3 regions of the Paenibacillus sp. J31P190 genome follow, and region 3 is predicted to be linked to each of the others. Evidence: predicted binding sites of a transcription regulator. Region 3 holds the regulator's gene; each other region holds the start of a gene.
What was found. The regulator LexA, encoded in region 3, represses DNA repair genes until DNA is damaged. The targets are predictions, from matches to a motif close to CGAACATATGTTCG.
Positions count from the first base shown of each region.

Region 1 (5,963 bases), on a different contig from region 3:
TCAGTCCTTTACTTCGGTTCCGGGAGTTCCGCCTGCCAAAATACTTAATGCATACGGAATTTTCAACGCATATTTAACCTCATTATTTTCAGTCAAAATACCACCAAGAACGAGCGGTGCATTCGTAGACGTTTCGAAATGCCACTCGGCTGCGGCAAGTTTTTCGGGCTGAGTATGAGCTAGAAATTTTGCTGATAGATCACCGATCATTGCCGTAGTTATGGCGAATACGAGCCCAGCAGTAACGGTCAGCTTTAAAGCTTTCTTGGCGTATAAAGTGTCCCCTTTTTTCCTGAGAAGGGAGTAGGCCGCTATAGCAGCCAAGATGAATGCGCTGGTCATGTAGGCTGAGGAAAGTACATGTGCAACTTTGGTAGGCATGGATGGATTAAACATAGCTAGAATCGGCTGTACATTCGTAATCAAGCCATCTTTTAGAGTGAAGCCTTGCGGCGTATTCATGAATGCATTCACAGTTGTAATAAAAAATGCTGAGGCAGAGGAGCCAATGACAACAGGCACGAGAAGTAACAGATGATGTTTAGGCTTTAATCGTTCCCATGTATATAAATAAATGCCTAAGAAGATAGCCTCGATGAAAAAGGCAAAGGTTTCAAGAAATAACGGAAGTGCAATCGCTTGCCCAGCAATCTCCATGAACTTCGGCCACAATAGGCTGAGTTGAAGCCCGATGGCAGTACCAGTAACCACGCCAATAGCAACGGTGATAACGAATCCTCGAGCCCACCTTCGTGCTAGCAACGCATAATAGGGATCTTTACGTTTAATGCTGGCTAACTCAGCCAACATAATCATGACCGGAACGCCAACGCCGATGGTAGCGAAAATGATATGAAATGCCAGTGTGGTCTCAGTGAGTAGGCGGCTATAAAATACGGAATCGTAGATAGGCATATGGACTCATCTCCTTTGTTAACTTTCATAAGTTCAAAAAAACTTGCGGATAAAAGAGAGGAACATGACAAAAGCAACAATGAACATCAGGTACATCAATCGTTTTTCATGTTTTCGAGATTGGTTCAAGTGGTATCACCTTCTGATTTCAATTTGATTTGTTATTTATTTCTATCTTACTCGATGTATGTGATTTTTTTCACATAATATGTGAATACGGTTTGAACAAAGTATTACAACTTTATTAACGAGAGGGTGGAGTAGACCGATGCGCGAGTCAAACACTACCTTATCACTTCTGGACATCTGCTATTAATTTCTTTGTGTTATGCCTTATAAGTTCAGTTGATGGATCCACAACTCTCCATTACGGAAGATGTCAACCTCAATAGATTGTTCTTTCAATTGCTTTGTAAAGTATAGTGCCCAGGTTGCTACGTTTAAAGTTATTGACTGTTCTTTAAACTTAAATTCGAATATTTCCTCAAACTTCTTCATTGTATTACTCCTCTCTTCATTTTTTGAAGTAAAAAAACACCGTGTTGAAACCTCTAGGAGGGTATTCAACCGGTGCTTCCGGATAAACAAGATCACTATACACGATAAATGGATGAACACATTATTTGATAATTTATATAATAATTTCCTTAATGTGATTTGTCAATGATCCAGTTAATCGTTGCAGAAATACATTGTAATCAGAATACTTAATTTCCAATTTGAATTCCATAAAATTCACTTGCATAACGAATACGTGTTCGGTATATAATAATTAACACGAATACATGTTCGCGTATGGTGGTGAAAACATGAGTGTTGATCTGAGAGTTGAGAATGAAGAGGATGTTCAAATTATTAAAGAATTCACGTTGTTACCCATTCTACTCGATATGCTAACAAGAGATATGGAGGAACTCAAAGTTAACAAGGACAAAATTGTTTATAATCATGTTCTTTATTATTTGAGAGAGGTTGAGACAGCGATTTATCCTCAATTACAAAGTATTAAGAGTAGTATGAAAAAACGTGATATCAAAGTACTAAACACAACCACGAATGCAGTCGGGATTAACGTTGAATACAAGGTCCGCGGCTACATTCATCATTTCACAATGCTTCGCAGTTTGGTCAAGGCCGAGCTTATGACCACGCTCATGAATATGAGGAGGGCGTTGTGATGAGCGAGAAACGTCAGAGGACGATATTCCTCTCGGACTGCCAGTCGTTCTATGCAAGTGTTGAAAAGGCGACTCATCCGGGTCTCGAAAATCTTCCTGTTGTTGTGGCTGGGGACCCGGCTAGGAGATCAGGTATTATCTTGGCGGCATGCCCAATCGCTAAAAGCTTTGGAGTTAGTACAGCTCAGCGGCTTGGTGAAGCGCTCCAATTGTGTCCAGACGCTATCGTAATGCGCCCACACATGCAACGTTATATAGATGTATCACTTGCCATTACTGACATTTACAAGGAATATACGGACTTGGTAGAGGTATTTTCAATAGATGAACAGTTTTTGGACGTGTCAGGTTCACTTAAACATTTCCATTGTTCACCTGAAGAGTTGGCAATCACGATTCAAAAAAAAGTTGCAGCCTCCATGAACATACGGATTCGCGTAGGTATTGGGCCGACCAAGATACTTGCAAAGCAAGCGACTGATAATTTCGCAAAGATGAACGTAAATGGCATTTTTACACTTGGAAAAGAAGATGTGGAGCGTGAGTTGTGGCCACTAACCGTGGATAAGATGTATGGAGTTGGATCGCGAATGACTCGCCACTTCGTCGCACTCGGCATGACGACAATAGGCCATGTTGCTAGGACACCTCTTGCGACTCTCAAGCAGAAGTTTCGAGCTCGTTTTGGTAAACAGTCAGACATACAGGCTGAGGTAATGTGGCGTACTGCCAACGGATTAGATGACAGTCCAGTCACACCAGGAACGTTTGACGTAATGCCTAAATCAATCGGGCATGGAATGACTTTGCCTCGAGACTATACGACCGCGGAAGAAGTTGATATTGTACTCTTGGAATTAACCGAGGAGGTATGTCGGGATGCACGAGCAAAAGGGTTTACGAGTGGAACTGTTCATGTTTTTTGCATGTGCTCTCCATACGATGCACCGACAGGTTTTAGTCAGCAACGGAAAATGCCGCTGTGTACGAATAATACGCTGAAAGTATATCGATCTGTTCGCGAGATATTTCATCGCAATTGGAATGGTCTACCTGTACGTAAAGTCGGCGTCACGCTCGGATCACTTGCTGATGAAGAGATCACGCAATTGGATTTATTCGAAGATGTTACTAAGGTTCGTGAGCTCGATCGTGTCGTGGATGGTATTAAAGACCGTTTTGGTAGTACGGCACTCATCCGCGCATCAAGTCTGATGAAAGCCGGTCTCGCAGTAGATAGAGCCGGAAAAATTGGAGGGCATTATCGATGAGCAAGAAACTAGAACGGAACGGTTTATGGGAGTCTAGTCGGATGATGCTTCCACAACATAAAGAATCTGCAATAAGAAATCAGAAAGAAATGCAACGCATCCAGCGTCTAGTACTTGATGAGCAGGAAGTGCAAATTATATCAGCCACACTGAGTCAGTCACAGATGTACAAGAAGACGGTTGAACTCACATTATATGGTGAGTATCAGCCACGTATCATAACGGGTATTGTGACACGCAGCAAACACGGCGAATTCCGAGTTGACACTGTTCATCAGTCTAATGGAGTTGAGGAATGGAGTTGGATCAGCTATAAAGATGTGTTGAAGGCAGAGCTGAGTAAAGAGTTTAATTATGATGAAATGATATATCGGTAGAAGCGTTGGGGGAGAATAAACACCATCTAAATGTAATTTTACAATGAGTGGTGGCTACTCCGTAAATGATCCCGATGCAGGATTTCGGAAAGAATTTTACGCGGAAAAGGACCTGTTATTGCCTGCAGGAACGTACTTAATTGCAGCCAACTGCAATTTTTCTCTCACTGAAAAGGTTGTGGACAGCCATTATCACGGTGAAGTTCACACGACAATTGTCGTTGAATAAGGCGATTAAAGCTATCGCATCACAAACGTTGAACTAACGAGGAACGATAGCTTCATAACAAATTCTAGTAGGCTGCCGGTGATAAATTCGGTGGCCTATTCCGCTAACGGGCAGTTATACGCAAATTTTCATTGCTAGGTGACGCGCTCCTTATCTGTCATGATATACTGGCCATATATTGATTTGGAGGTTGTTTCATGGTAGTAGAAGAGCTATTCGAAGGCAGCGGCAGATCACGTAATAAATACTTTCGCATTCACGGGCCAAAGGGATCCATTAAAGTTGCTATTACATATGCATATAAGTATGGTGAGATTGAATATCAAGTCGATAGGTACGATGCAGGGAATGGATGGATAGCAAACGTGCGCGGCTTGCAAGAAGTGATGCGCGACGCTATCGGTTGGACGTTTACCCATCGGGGGAAATGGGCGGAAGAGCTCTATACTAAAGAGGGAAATCCTCCCCCAAAAGTGACTATTGAAAAAGACGAACACGGGAAAACGGTAACGTTCGATGGTCCCACCGATCGGATAACGTTTTCTAAACGGACTACTCGAGCAGAGCAACAGCAACTCCGAGATCTCCTGTTTAGGGAAAAGGAGAGCGTCGCCTGCGCGATCTGCGCTCGATCCTTTCCCCCTGAGATGATGATCACCGCTCACATCAAAAAGCGAAGCCTTGCAAGCGAATCGGAGCGGCTTGACGATAACATCGTAGTGCCCATGTGCAAAGCTGGCTGTGACGCACTTTTTGAACTCGGTTGGATTGGGGTGGAGGATGGGAATGTGATAAGTCTACGTACACAACCATCCACAAGCTCAGTTGAAGAGTTGATTACAGGCGTTAAAGGTCGCGCTTGCGCTTATTATCGTGGCAGTGCCATTGTGTACTTTCAGTGGCATGCAGCACACCACAAGTCATAGCACTTGGATTTGGTGGAGAAGGCTGAAAGAATCGCACAGAATGCGAATCGTTACATCCTAGGTGCGTGCGGCCAGCATCTCCACAGTCGTGGTGCGTACTCCTCGGCTACTACGATTGCGCTAACGAGGAACTATATCGTAATAACTCAGGGAGCAGATCGCCTCGCGGCAGATGCTCCCTGGATTCGTTGAATAACATGCCAGTTATCTTCAGTGAATTGGTGTGGTAACATATGGATAAAGTATCTGAAAGGGGGTTGCCTAATGAGGTCGGGGGATTCCAAGTTAGAATTTAATTTCAAGAAGGCTCTAATAATTTACCCGTTGATTTTTCTATTTTTTTTAGTAATTGTTCATTTTATGATTGGAATTAACAAACCCATATTAATCCTCTTCGTGGTGTTCTTTATTATTAGCATGCTTTACATGAAGGGGTATTACTGGAAACTACATGGTGGACTGCTAACGAAATATATTTTTTTCTGCAAGAGCAGTGAAATCAATGTTGATGAAATAAAACAAATTACATCGGTCAAGATAGAAAAAATCGGAACTGTTACTTTCCGTTTAGGGAAAGGACCGGCTGAAGATGAATATATTTTTTTATTACGGGATGGAAATGAAATTAAATCATATGCGCATTGTTTAAACAGAGATGGTAAATCAATAGGAAGATATCTAAATGAAAAATACGAGATAAGGCTAGTAGAGAAAACGAAATATAAATTAAATAATATATAATATCAAAGAATAATTGTTAACGTAACTCGGTAATCCATTAAGCTACGGTAACGTTTGTTCAATAAGAAATCAGGACGAGGCTGCCGGCATCAATCGGCAGCCTCGTTAAACTAACGGGCAGGTTACTTTAATAAAATCACGATATACTGATTGAGATAGGTGATTGGGGGGCAAAACAAAATAAAAAGCCCACATCGTACAGCCGTATTCTTCGTGCTAATAGTCCTCTGTGTAAGATGAGAAGAAAGGATGGTTTGCATGAACATTACAATAGAAGAGGTTTTAGCGGAGATCCGGTTCAGAGAGCTGATTCCGGTGCCGTTTGA
Region 1 covers NZ_JCAUAS010000047.1:10,272-16,234, forward strand. The annotation lists partial or broken gene AC58U0_RS35975 (cytochrome ubiquinol oxidase subunit I) at 1-915, opposite strand, end outside; gene AC58U0_RS35980 (YhjD family protein) at 1,725-2,093, shown strand; gene AC58U0_RS35985 (DNA polymerase IV) at 2,093-3,364, shown strand; gene AC58U0_RS35990 (YolD-like family protein) at 3,361-3,741, shown strand; gene AC58U0_RS35995 (hypothetical protein) at 4,168-4,896, shown strand; gene AC58U0_RS36000 (hypothetical protein) at 5,161-5,637, shown strand; gene AC58U0_RS36005 (phosphotransferase) at 5,896-5,963, shown strand, end outside.
Region 1: a site for LexA is predicted at 1,694-1,707, ahead of AC58U0_RS35980 (YhjD family protein). Genes of this name have one in related genera too.

Region 2 (5,963 bases), on a different contig from region 3:
GCAGCGAGTACAGATAGTTTAGATGGTTACATTGCCAGAAAACGTAATCTTGTAACTAACTTGGGCAAGCTGCTTGATCCTTTAGCGGATAAGCTGCTTGTTACGGCTGTGCTCGTCTCATTAGTGGAAATGGGCAAAGTAGATGCTTGGATTGTCATTGTCATTATCAGTAGAGAGTGGGCTGTCACAGGACTTCGCCAAATTGCTCTATTGGAAGGCACCGTGATGGCAGCTAGCAAATGGGGAAAAGCGAAGACGGCAGCTCAGATTACAGCCATCATTGCACTACTTATCAATAATTTTCCTTTTACGTTTCTGCACTTTCCTTTTGATGTTATAGCTAGTTGGGTAGCAGCAATTATTACCGTGTATTCAGGTGTAGAGTACTTTGTAAAAAATAAGCATGTCATAGATTTTTCAGAAAAAGCGCAATAGGGCAACCTATTGTGTTTTTTCTACCACATTAGGGATCTTTGGTCGTAGACCAAAGTCTCGCCGCATCAGGGATCTTTGGTTGGAGACCAAAATCCCAATATGAGGTCACTCATCTTTGAATGGCCGAGGGTAGAGGTTTTCTCATTTTAAGGAGGGAATTCGAAATGAAAGCTGAGATAATCGCAGTTGGAACGGAACTTTTACTAGGCCAAATTGTAAATACAAATGCTCAATTTCTCTCCAGAGAATGTGCTGCGCTTGGCGTAGATATGTATTTCCAAACTGTCGTTGGTGACAATGAACAGAGGTTGCTAGATAGCTTCAAATTAGCCGCTTCAAGGGCTGACGTGGTTATTTGTACAGGAGGTCTTGGACCTACGCAGGATGATTTGACGAAAGATGTGCTTGCTGCGTTTGTTGGCCGTGAATTGATTTTGCATGAGCCCTCTATGAAAATAATCACGGATATGTTCCAGTCACGCGGGATCCATATGGTGGAAAGCAATAGACGACAAGCGATGATGATAGAGGGAAGTGATCCTTTACATAACGAAACAGGACTTGCAGTTGGTAATGCATTTACATACGAAGGGACACATTTCATTCTGCTGCCTGGCCCGCCCAAAGAAATGAAGCCTATGTTCGCCAAGTATGCGGCCCCTTGGCTGCGTGCACGGATGACTAATGAGATTCCGCTATATTCCAAAATGCTTAAATTTGCCGGCATCGGTGAATCTAATTTGGAGCATCAATTACTTGATCTTATCCAAGCTCAAACGGACCCAACGATCGCTCCATATGCCAAAGAAAGCGAAGTGACGATTCGCTTAACAACACGTGCACAGACACCTTTGGAAGGTGAACGGAATCTTCAAGCGACTGAACTAGAGATTAGAAAGCGATTAGGAGAGCATCTCTATGCCGACCAAGATGTTCCCATCGAAACGATTGTGCTGCAATTGCTTGGCGAGAAGAAACAGACACTTGCTGTGGCCGAAAGCTGCACAGGCGGCATGCTAAGTGATTTGATTACTGCAGTGCCGGGGAGTTCCCAATCTTTTCTGGGAGGGATTATTTGTTATTCTAATGCCTTGAAGCATAAGCTGCTCGGCGTTCCAATGGATGTGCTGGAAGGGGAGGGTTCCCCAGGTGCTGTTAGCAGCGAGACAGCGACCCTCTTAGCGGAGCAATTGATTACTGTGACCGGAAGTGTCTTTGGACTATCAGTTACGGGTGTAGCGGGTCCAAGTCCGTCTGAAGGCAAGCCAGTAGGGCTTGTTTATATAGGTTTTGCTCAAAAAGACGTAGCAACAAGGGTTATTACTCTGCAGCTATCTGGTAATCGGGAGTCCATCAAGCATAGAGCGGCCAAAACCGCACTCTATCATTTATGGAAACAGTTGAAAGATAGCTAGAGTTCGCATATAATGAAACTAAGTGTTAACGGAAGAACCGTAACAAAGCGATAACTTTGTTGCGGTTTTTTGTTTGTTCGCTAAAAAGTCGAATGTATGTTCGAAAAAATGCTTGGCAAACACCTGAAAACAAGTTATCATATACCTATAATGATAGAAGAAGGAAGTGAGTGTTTTGTCAGATCGTCGCGCAGCACTTGATAATGCTTTACGTCAAATTGAGAAACAGTTCGGAAAAGGCTCCATTATGAAGCTTGGAGAATCTACACATATGCAAGTTGAAACGATTTCATCCGGCTCTCTTGCGCTTGATATCGCTCTTGGAATAGGTGGATTTCCACGCGGAAGAATTATTGAAGTATATGGACCCGAGTCTTCTGGTAAAACTACGGTAGCTCTGCATGCTATCGCAGAAGTACAGAAGAATGGTGGACAAGCAGCTTTTATCGATGCGGAGCACGCATTGGATCCTTCTTATGCAAGCAAGCTTGGTATTAATATAGATGAGCTTCTACTCTCTCAGCCGGATACCGGTGAACAAGCACTTGAGATCGCTGAAGCACTAGTGCGAAGTGGTGCTGTAGATATTATTGTTATTGACTCTGTAGCGGCATTAGTGCCTAAAGCAGAGATTGAAGGCGACATGGGTGATTCTCACGTGGGTCTGCAGGCTCGTTTGATGTCCCAAGCACTTCGTAAGCTGTCTGGTGCGATCAACAAGTCCAAGGTTATCGCGATTTTCATTAACCAATTGCGTGAAAAAGTTGGCGTCATGTTCGGTAACCCAGAGACAACACCTGGTGGCCGTGCACTTAAGTTCTATTCATCCGTTCGGCTAGATGTTCGTCGTGTGGAAACGATCAAGCAAGGTAATGATATGGTTGGTAACCGCACACGAATTAAAGTCGTTAAGAATAAAGTAGCTCCACCGTTCAAACAAGCGGAAGTGGATATTATGTACGGTGAAGGAATTTCACGCGAAGGCAGTATTATTGATATCGGAACAGAGATGGATATCGTTAATAAAAGCGGAGCTTGGTATTCGTATGAAGGCGAGCGTCTTGGTCAAGGCCGTGAGAATTCGAAGCAGTTTTTGAAAGATAACAAAAGTATCTCGGAAACGATTGAATTACGGATTCGAGAGAACAGTAATTTAATCAAAGCAATCCCTCTTAATGTTGACGAGGAAGATGATGAGTTAGAACCAGATTTCGAATAAGTTTAAATGATCATACATGAAAGCACCTTAAACCTTGTGTTAAGGTGCTTTTCTTCATTGAAGGAGTTGGTTAGTTTTGAATAGTGAAGAGCAACAACCTTTGTTAATCATCACCAAGGTTGAGAAACAGAAGCGTGGGAAGCATCGATACAATATATTTCTAAATGAAGAATACGCATTCTCCGTTCATGAAGATATTTTAATCAAGCATCGGTTAAATAAAGGGGAAACCATACATCTCAAAGAAATCGAAAGTATAACACTTGATGAGGAACAGAATATGGCCTATATAAAGGCAATAAGCATGATAGGCAGACGACCTCATTCATTAAGTGAAGTAAAACGTAAGCTGAAAGAAAAAGGATTCGAAGTGCCTATTATTGCATGGGCATGTGAGAAGCTAGTCCAGCAAAATTATATCAATGATGAGGAATTTGCGAAAATGTGGACAGATAATCGCATTATTTCGCAACGAAAAGGTCGTAATCTCATTCGACAGGAGCTACAACAAAGAGGCATTGATAAAGAATTAGTTAAAAATGCTATGGAGACTATCAATCCCGAAGATGAGTATACAGGGGCAATGAAGTTGGGCCAAACGAAATGGAAGCAAACCTCAGGCAAGACACTGGATCGTAAAAGAAAGACAGGAGCTTTTCTAATGCGGAGAGGTTATACGGGCTCTGTTGTTAACAAGGTTTTGGCGGTATTAAGCAGTGAATCGAGTGAGGAGGAATTTGAAATCTCAGATGACCACTTTGATTGTTAATGTCATTAATTATATGTTAAGTTAGTTAATGACATTAAGTGTTGTTTAGGTACTAGAAATACTTATTCTGTCATCTCAGGGACATTCGCTTGACAAGCTTCTTCGACAAAAGATAAAATAACAGTGTATATTTTCATAATGTATTCAAAATCATACTTAATTCATTGATTTTGAGGGGACAGATGTAGAAACCGCCAATTTTTACACTGTTGATTATGGATTATTAGCACTATAGTGCCTCTAACGCACGGTGCGCATTCATTTAAAAGCCATGCTCTTAATAAGTAGGGTATGTATGACTAGTCAAACAATTAAAAATCGGATTAAAAAACCGAAGGGAATCCCAGGCTAACACCTTGGAGAAACCAACGAGGAGGTGAACAAGATGATGCCATTCATCTGGATCGCGATCATTCTCATTGTTGGAGCTGCATGCTTAGGGATTGGTTATTTTATCCGTAAATCTCTTGCAGAAGCGAAAATTTCCAGTGCTGAAACAGCCGCTGAACAGATTAGAGAATCTGCAAAGAAGGAAGCAGAAGCACTGAAAAAAGAAACGGTTCTGGAAGCAAAGGACGAAGTGCATAAACTGAGGTCCGAAGCTGAAAAAGACATTCGTGAACGTCGAAATGAAATTCAACGACAAGAAAGACGATTGTTGCAAAAAGAGGAATCGCTGGATAAAAAATTAGAATCTCTCGAGCGTAAAGAAGAGCAAGTTGCCAACAAAGAGAAGCGGATCGAGGATACGCAATCACAAATTGATCAGCTTTATAAAAGCCAAGTTTCGGAGTTAGAGCGAATTTCTGGGCTTACAATGGATGAAGCTAAGAGTATCATTCTTACAAATGTAGAACAGGAAGTTCGTCACGAAACCGCACAGCTTATTAAAGAAATCGAACAGCAGGCCAAAGAAGAAGGCGATAAGAAAGCCCGTGAAATCATCACGCTCGCCATTCAACGTTGTGCTGCAGATCACGTTGCTGAAACAACCGTTTCAGTTGTATCATTGCCAAATGAAGAAATGAAAGGCCGCATCATCGGACGTGAAGGACGTAATATTCGCGCACTGGAAACATTGACGGGTATCGACCTTATTATTGATGATACGCCAGAAGCAGTTATTTTATCAGGATTTGATCCAATCCGACGCGAAATTGCTCGTACATCTTTAGAAAAGCTTGTTGCTGATGGACGTATTCATCCAGCACGCATAGAAGAGATGGTTGAGAAATCCCGTAAAGAAGTGGACGAACGTATCCGCGAATATGGGGAGCAAGCCACGTTTGAGGTTGGTGTACACGGATTGCATCCTGACTTGATCAAAATTTTGGGTCGTTTGAAATTCAGAACAAGTTACGGTCAAAACGTGTTGAAACATTCCATGGAAGTAGCTTATCTGGCTGGTCTGATGGCCGGGGAGCTCGGGGTAGACGTAACTTTGGCGAAACGTGCCGGGCTGCTTCATGACATCGGTAAGGCGCTAGACCACGAGGTTGAAGGATCTCATGTGGAAATCGGTGTTGAGATTGGTAAAAAGTATAAGGAGCATCCAGTCGTTATTAATAGTATTGCTTCGCATCACGGTGACGTGGAAGCAACCTCTGTTATTGCGATGTTAGTAGGAGCTGCAGATGCTTTATCCGCAGCAAGACCTGGAGCACGCAGAGAGACGCTTGAAACGTATATTAAACGTCTGGAGAAGCTTGAAGAAATTTCGGAATCCTTCGAAGGTGTTGAGAAATCATACGCCATTCAAGCAGGTCGCGAAGTACGCGTAATGGTTCAGCCGGAGAAAGTGGATGATACCGAGGCGTTCCGTCTAGCCCGCGATATTACGAAGAAAATCGAGAGTGAACTCGATTATCCAGGACATATTAAGGTTACGGTCATTCGTGAAACAAGGGCTGTTGAATACGCTAAATAAGATACCAAATGCGAAAAGTGGCTATTATAGCCACTTTTCCTTATTTTCAGGCTGGTCATTGAAATCATCAATTGCTCGCCTTTGCATCTAGTGTTTATAAAGGAGCTATAATTTGTTATGAAAATAGTATTTATTGGAGATATTGTAGGATCTGTTGGAAGAAAAGCGTTAAAAAATATTATGCCTAGATTAAAACAA
Region 2 covers NZ_JCAUAS010000006.1:66,111-72,073, reverse strand. The annotation lists gene pgsA (CDP-diacylglycerol--glycerol-3-phosphate 3-phosphatidyltransferase) at 1-435, shown strand, start outside; gene AC58U0_RS13755 (competence/damage-inducible protein A) at 600-1,850, shown strand; gene recA (recombinase RecA) at 2,026-3,069, shown strand; gene AC58U0_RS13745 (regulatory protein RecX) at 3,146-3,838, shown strand; gene rny (ribonuclease Y) at 4,224-5,765, shown strand; gene AC58U0_RS13735 (TIGR00282 family metallophosphoesterase) at 5,883-5,963, shown strand, end outside.
Region 2: a site for LexA is predicted at 1,940-1,953, ahead of recA (recombinase RecA). Genes of this name have one in related genera too.

Region 3 (5,963 bases):
CGAAGTAAGCTTCATGAATTTTGCGAATAACATCTGGCCGTGTAACGCAAAGAATTTCATTACAACCGTCCAGATCATCGCTCCCGAAATCTTCAGCTGTTAAGTTCTCTTGCTGAATCATTGTACCCATGGCACCATCTAGGATCATGATTTTCTTTTTAAGCTGCTCTTGTATTGGTGTTTTGGTCATTGCATGACTCCCTTTCAACTTATCCTAAAGCAATTGAGAATAAAAAAAACGACAAATTATGTTATGCTTTAGTGTAACAGAATCCGGCTTCTATGAAAAGAATTTGAATTATCACAATTACCTATAGGTTTTATCGGAAATACTTATGTTCAACCATCGACAGCTAACTGTATTTCCACTATAATTCAAAGGAGAGACTTTGATCGTAAGTCAAAGATCCCTATATTATATTTACTCAGAAAGAGGGATGCAGCTTGGCACAAATTAGAATTCGCAATACGAATGAACGTATTGAAGGCGAAGAGCAGGTCAAAGCCTTCTTGGATAGTCAAAATGTTGTATATGAACACTGGGATGCTAACAAGCTTCCGGTAGCACTACGTGAGAAATTCATTCTAAGTGATGAAGAGAAAGCTGAAATTATTAGTACTTATGAAGAAGAAATTCGTGATTTGGCTGCTAGACGCGGTTATGAAATTTGGGATGTAATCGCGCTTTCCGATTCAACGCCTAACATCGAAGAGCTTCTGAAGAAATTCGAACAAATACACACACATACGGAAGATGAAATTCGTGCAATCGTTTCTGGACGAGGAATTTTCATTATCAAATCCGAAAGCGAAGTTGGCTATTTTGATGTTGAACTTGAACCAGGCGATGTGATCTCAGTTCCTGAGAACACGAACCATTTCTTCACACTTATGGATAATCGTGAAATCGTTGCCGTTCGTCTCTTCATCGAAAAAGATGGCTGGGTGGCTTATAACATTGATGATCCAGAATTTAGCAAAGCCTAATTCTATTATATGAAACAAAAACCCAACAGCGCTGGACTTAACCTCCTATGCAGCCGTTGGGTTTTTATTTATTCTGTGTTATCCGTTAGCAATAACCGGCAAAATATCTTGAAGACGGGAAACCTCATATACAGGAACGATCTCATCTCCACTTTGAAGCCCATGGTGATTAATCCAAATATTGCGCATACCTACGCTGCTAGAACCAAGGATATCGGTTGTCAATTTATCTCCGATCATGATTCCTTCCTCAGCTTCTATCCCAAGTAGTCCCAGAGCATGGTTAAAAATCGATGTCGCTGGCTTACCTACGCCAAATTCACCCGAGATCACAATATGATCAAAGTATGGTGCGATATTTGGGACACCTGCTAATTTTTCCTTTTGCAGATCTGGCGAGCCATTCGTTAATAACAGTAATTGATAGCTGCCTTTCAAAGCGTCCAATACTCGAAACGTTTCCTCATATACGTAAGGACGGCGTCGGCGTTCTGCTGGAAATAGTTCTCCAAGCTTATACCCGAGCTCACGATCCTCTATCCCCAACGCCGCAAGCCCTCTTGTCCAAGACTCCGTACGATATCCTGGCGCTAGTTTCTCAAGCTTACGAAAATTCTCATTCTCACCTTGTGTGAAATTAGCCCATAAGCCTTCAAAGGGATTAATCCCAATCATCTTCGTAAACGCAAAGGTTTCAAAAGATTCATATAAAGAACGCGCTTCCTTGCGAACAGAGGCTTCCAATTCCGCGGGATTCACCGCAACGTGCTTTGCAGCTTCAGCACATGTCGCTTCGAATGCTTCCTGCACACTGCGATCATCCCACAGAAGCGTGTCATCTAAATCAAAAAGCACAGCTTTCAACGTCATCATTCATTTCCCCTTTTGAATGTTGTATCTATATGAGCAGCGATTACTCTTCGTCCGTAAACTTGATGGAATCAAGTTGAACTTTAAGATTGCCGCGGAATGCTTCAATATATTTCTTTCTGAGTTCGTTGCGTTCATCGATTTCCGCATCTGTTAAGCCAACAGTTTTCGCTTTACGAGCAAGCTCATTAATACGTTCGATATTCTCTTCCATGTTGTCACTCATAATGATCCTCCCAGTCAAAAATTCAATATGAGTACTACTTTGCCATCCCTATTAAGGAATGTCAAGAGACAACAAAAAGAGGCATAGGAACATGTGTCCAAGCCTCATCATATTTAGAGTCTATTAAAAATAGCAGAGTGAATTTAAGGAAGCAATAAAACCTGTCCTTCTTTCAAGGAGCTGGTGGATAAATGATTGATTGTCTTTAATTTATGTGTGTAGGAACGAACGTTCTCATCGCTTTTTTTATGTGTGGAAGCAATATCCCAGAGTGTGTCTCCACGTTGAATAACGACTTGATCTTGTACGACAGCTTTCGGAGTGATGTTAATAGGTGTCATGGAAACTGCGGTCTTTGCAGTTGCAGCCCCATCCCCTGCATAGGCTTGAACCATAGCACCAAATGAAAACACAGTACCAAGAATAACTGCTAATAAAATGAAGCGAACAATTGCTTTTGTATAACTAGAATGAAATGTCATCCCTTTGGATGTGCTAGCAGATCTATGAGGTGCGTTTGTTGTGTTAGTGTTTGTATAAGCCATATACATGAATAATCATCTCCCAAACATTTGTTCTGGTATTAGAATAACACGAACACATGTTTGAGTCAACCCTTTCTCTCGAACTTATGTTTGTACGAACTCGGGTTCTATGTTATACTTTGGGTAATGATTCCCAGTATTGGAGTGATAACTATTGAGTAAGATTTCGCAGCGTCAACAAGCTATATTGGAATTCATTAAGAATGAAGTGAAAGATAAGGGGTACCCACCTTCCGTTAGAGAAATCGGCGAGGCAGTTGGACTAGCTTCTAGTTCTACAGTTCATGGACATTTGGAGCGTCTTGAGAAGAAAGGTATGATTCGTCGAGATCCTACAAAGCCGCGTGCTATTGAAATTCTAGGACTTGACGGTGCGGAAACGCATTTTGCAGTTTCTGTAGCTCGTGTACCTCTCGTTGGTAAAGTTACAGCCGGTGTGCCTATTACAGCAACAGAGAACATCGAAGACTACTTCCCTCTTCCTGTCAGCATGGTAGGAGATAATAATGTGTTCATGCTTAGCGTCATGGGTGACAGTATGATCGAAGCCGGTATTCATAATGGCGATTATGTCATCGTAAAGCAGCAGCAAACCGCTAATAACGGGGACATTGTTGTAGCAATGACGGAAGATGATGAAGCAACGGTGAAACGCTTTTACAAGGAGAAGGATCATATTCGTCTTCAACCGGAGAACTCGGCTTTGCAGCCAATCCTTTTGAAACATGTTACGATTCTTGGCCGTGTCATTGGTTTGTTCCGGGATATGTAATAGCACTACAGCCCTTATTCTACATACAATGCCAATGATAAAGAACCGAGAGGACAATAGTCCCTCGGTTCTTTTGGATGTAAACAGCCTTAAATTACATGGAGCAATGGGGCAAATTGAGGAACTTAAAAGATAGTGAGGCAATCGATCCAAGTATAGATATTTCAAAGTTAATGAAATGGGCTTTAATCCCGTCATAGCCAAAAAGGCTGAACTGTGGATTCAGATAAGAGCCTTTAGAGACTGCTATTACGTCATTATGATCAAATTTTGCGGAAATAGAAGCTTCTTGAGACTTCTATTCGGTAATATTTGGCCCTATTTGATTCAACTTTAAGGAATAGGAGTCTTTAAAGACTTCTATTCTTAATATTTCCACACTTTTGAACAAATTAGCGGTCTCTAGAGACTTCTATTTTCTATTTTCTATTTTCTATTTTCTAGCTTCTAGCTTCCTTTTTCCTTCTGCGGTCTTCATCAGCTATCTGCTATCTGCTATCTGCTATCTAACCCCTTGATAAACCCAGGAGTACTCACACCTTTGGAATTAAGCTAACAAATCAGATAAATACAACTAAAATGCAAGCGCCCAATTTCCACGACGGAAAATAGGCTCAATTGTACCATCACCAAGAACACCATCGATCTCAAGATCAGCCGTCCCAATCATGAAATCCACATGAATCAAACTGGTGTTCCCACCTCGAGCTTTCAGCTCTTCACTTGATAAAGATACGCCATCCTGCAAATTGATCGGGTAGCAGCTGCCTAAGGCCAGATGGCAGGATGCATTCTCATCGATGCCCGTATTGTAGAAAATGCGGTCAAGATTAGAGATCGGCGAATCAAAAGGTACGAGCGCAACTTCTCCCAAATAGCGTGCGCCCTCATCCATATCCAGCAACCTTGCTAGATGCTCATAGCCGACTTCTGCCTGATAATCCACAACTTTCCCGTCCTCGAATTTGAACGAAAACCGATCCACAAGCGCCCCATTCACATTTAATGGCTTGGTGCTCGACACCGTCCCATGAACACCTGTTCGCTTAGGCATCGTGAAAACTTCCTCGGTTGGCATATTCGCCACGAATCGTATTCCACTTGCGTTCTCCGCATCACCGCCAAGCCAAATGTGACCCTCCGGCAATTCGACACGTAAATCTGTACCTGCCGCTCGATATTGAAGCGCCTCGTATTGCTTCTCATTTAACACGCTGCGAACGCGCTTCAATTGATCCATATGAACTCGCCAAGCAGCTACCGGATCCTCTTCATAAACGCGATTTATCCGGAAAATTGCCTCCCACATCGCATCTACCCTCTGTTCTTCAGGCAAATCGGCATACACTTTGGATGCCCACGCTACCGTAGGCGCTTTGATTAAGCACCAACTGAACTTACTTGTTCTCACATAGTGTTGATACTTTGCTCTAGCCGTAGCCATCGATTTGGATGCTCTAGAAATCATGCTTGCATCAATACCTGCGTACAAATCAGGATCCGGTACTTTGATATTCAGTAAAGCTCCACCATTTTCTACAAAGCGTTCTAACATACTCGTATACCACTCTGGATAATAATCAAAAGCTTCATCATTGGCATATTCAAATCTGCTGCGAGTTATCACATCATCCTGCCAGTGCACTTGGACAAAATTTGCCCCTTCCTCATAGGCTTTTTTCACGATAAGTCTAGTTAAATCTAAGGATTCTATCGGCGACTCTATCATCAGATCCTGGCCTTTATGGAGGTTAACCCCAACCTTAACTACAAGCTCAGCGTACTTCTCCAAATTAATTTGAAAGTTGTCCAACATACTTATGATCTCCTTCGCGTGAAAAAGCCCATCAGTTCAGAATCGTTCCTGAAGGCTGACGGGCTTTTCATATCTAATTGTTGCTTAATATCAACTTGCTAGGCGATTAATAAAGGGACAGATATTGATCTCTTTCCCATTGGTGAACTTGTGTGCGGTACATATCCCACTCAATTTCTTTAAGTTCATAGAAATGAGCCAGAGCATGTTCGCCAAGTGTATCGCAAATCACATCATTGCGAAGCAGCTCGTCCAACGCTTGTTTCAAGTTCAATGGTAAAGTAGGAATACCATCGCTCTCTCTTTCCTCTTCAGTCATCACATAGATGTTACGATCAGTAGGAGGAGGAAGCTGCATTTTGTTCTTAATGCCATCCAGTCCGGCAGCAAGCATAACAGCAAGAGCCAAGTAAGGATTAGCAGCCGGATCCGGGTTACGTACTTCAACTCGAGTGCTTAACCCGCGGGATGCTGGAATACGGATCATTGGACTACGGTTACTTGCGGACCATGCTACATATACAGGCGCTTCATAACCAGGCACAAGACGTTTGTAAGAGTTAACAGTAGGGTTTGTAATCGCAGCAAAAGAACGTGCATGACGAAGAACACCCGCCATATAATGTCTAGCTACATTACTTAAACCTAATTTATCGTTCTCTTCATAAAAGGCATTTACATCACCTTTGAATAAGGATTGGTGACAGTGCATACCAGAACCGTTCATACCGAACAAAGGTTTAGGCA
Region 3 covers NZ_JCAUAS010000002.1:247,539-253,501, forward strand. The annotation lists gene metH (methionine synthase) at 1-190, opposite strand, end outside; gene AC58U0_RS04745 (1,2-dihydroxy-3-keto-5-methylthiopentene dioxygenase) at 445-987, shown strand; gene AC58U0_RS04750 (HAD family hydrolase) at 1,066-1,857, opposite strand; gene AC58U0_RS04755 (DUF896 domain-containing protein) at 1,901-2,083, opposite strand; gene AC58U0_RS04760 (LysM peptidoglycan-binding domain-containing protein) at 2,227-2,634, opposite strand; gene lexA (transcriptional repressor LexA) at 2,783-3,400, shown strand; gene AC58U0_RS04770 (aminopeptidase) at 3,975-5,213, opposite strand; gene glnA (type I glutamate--ammonia ligase) at 5,323-5,963, opposite strand, start outside.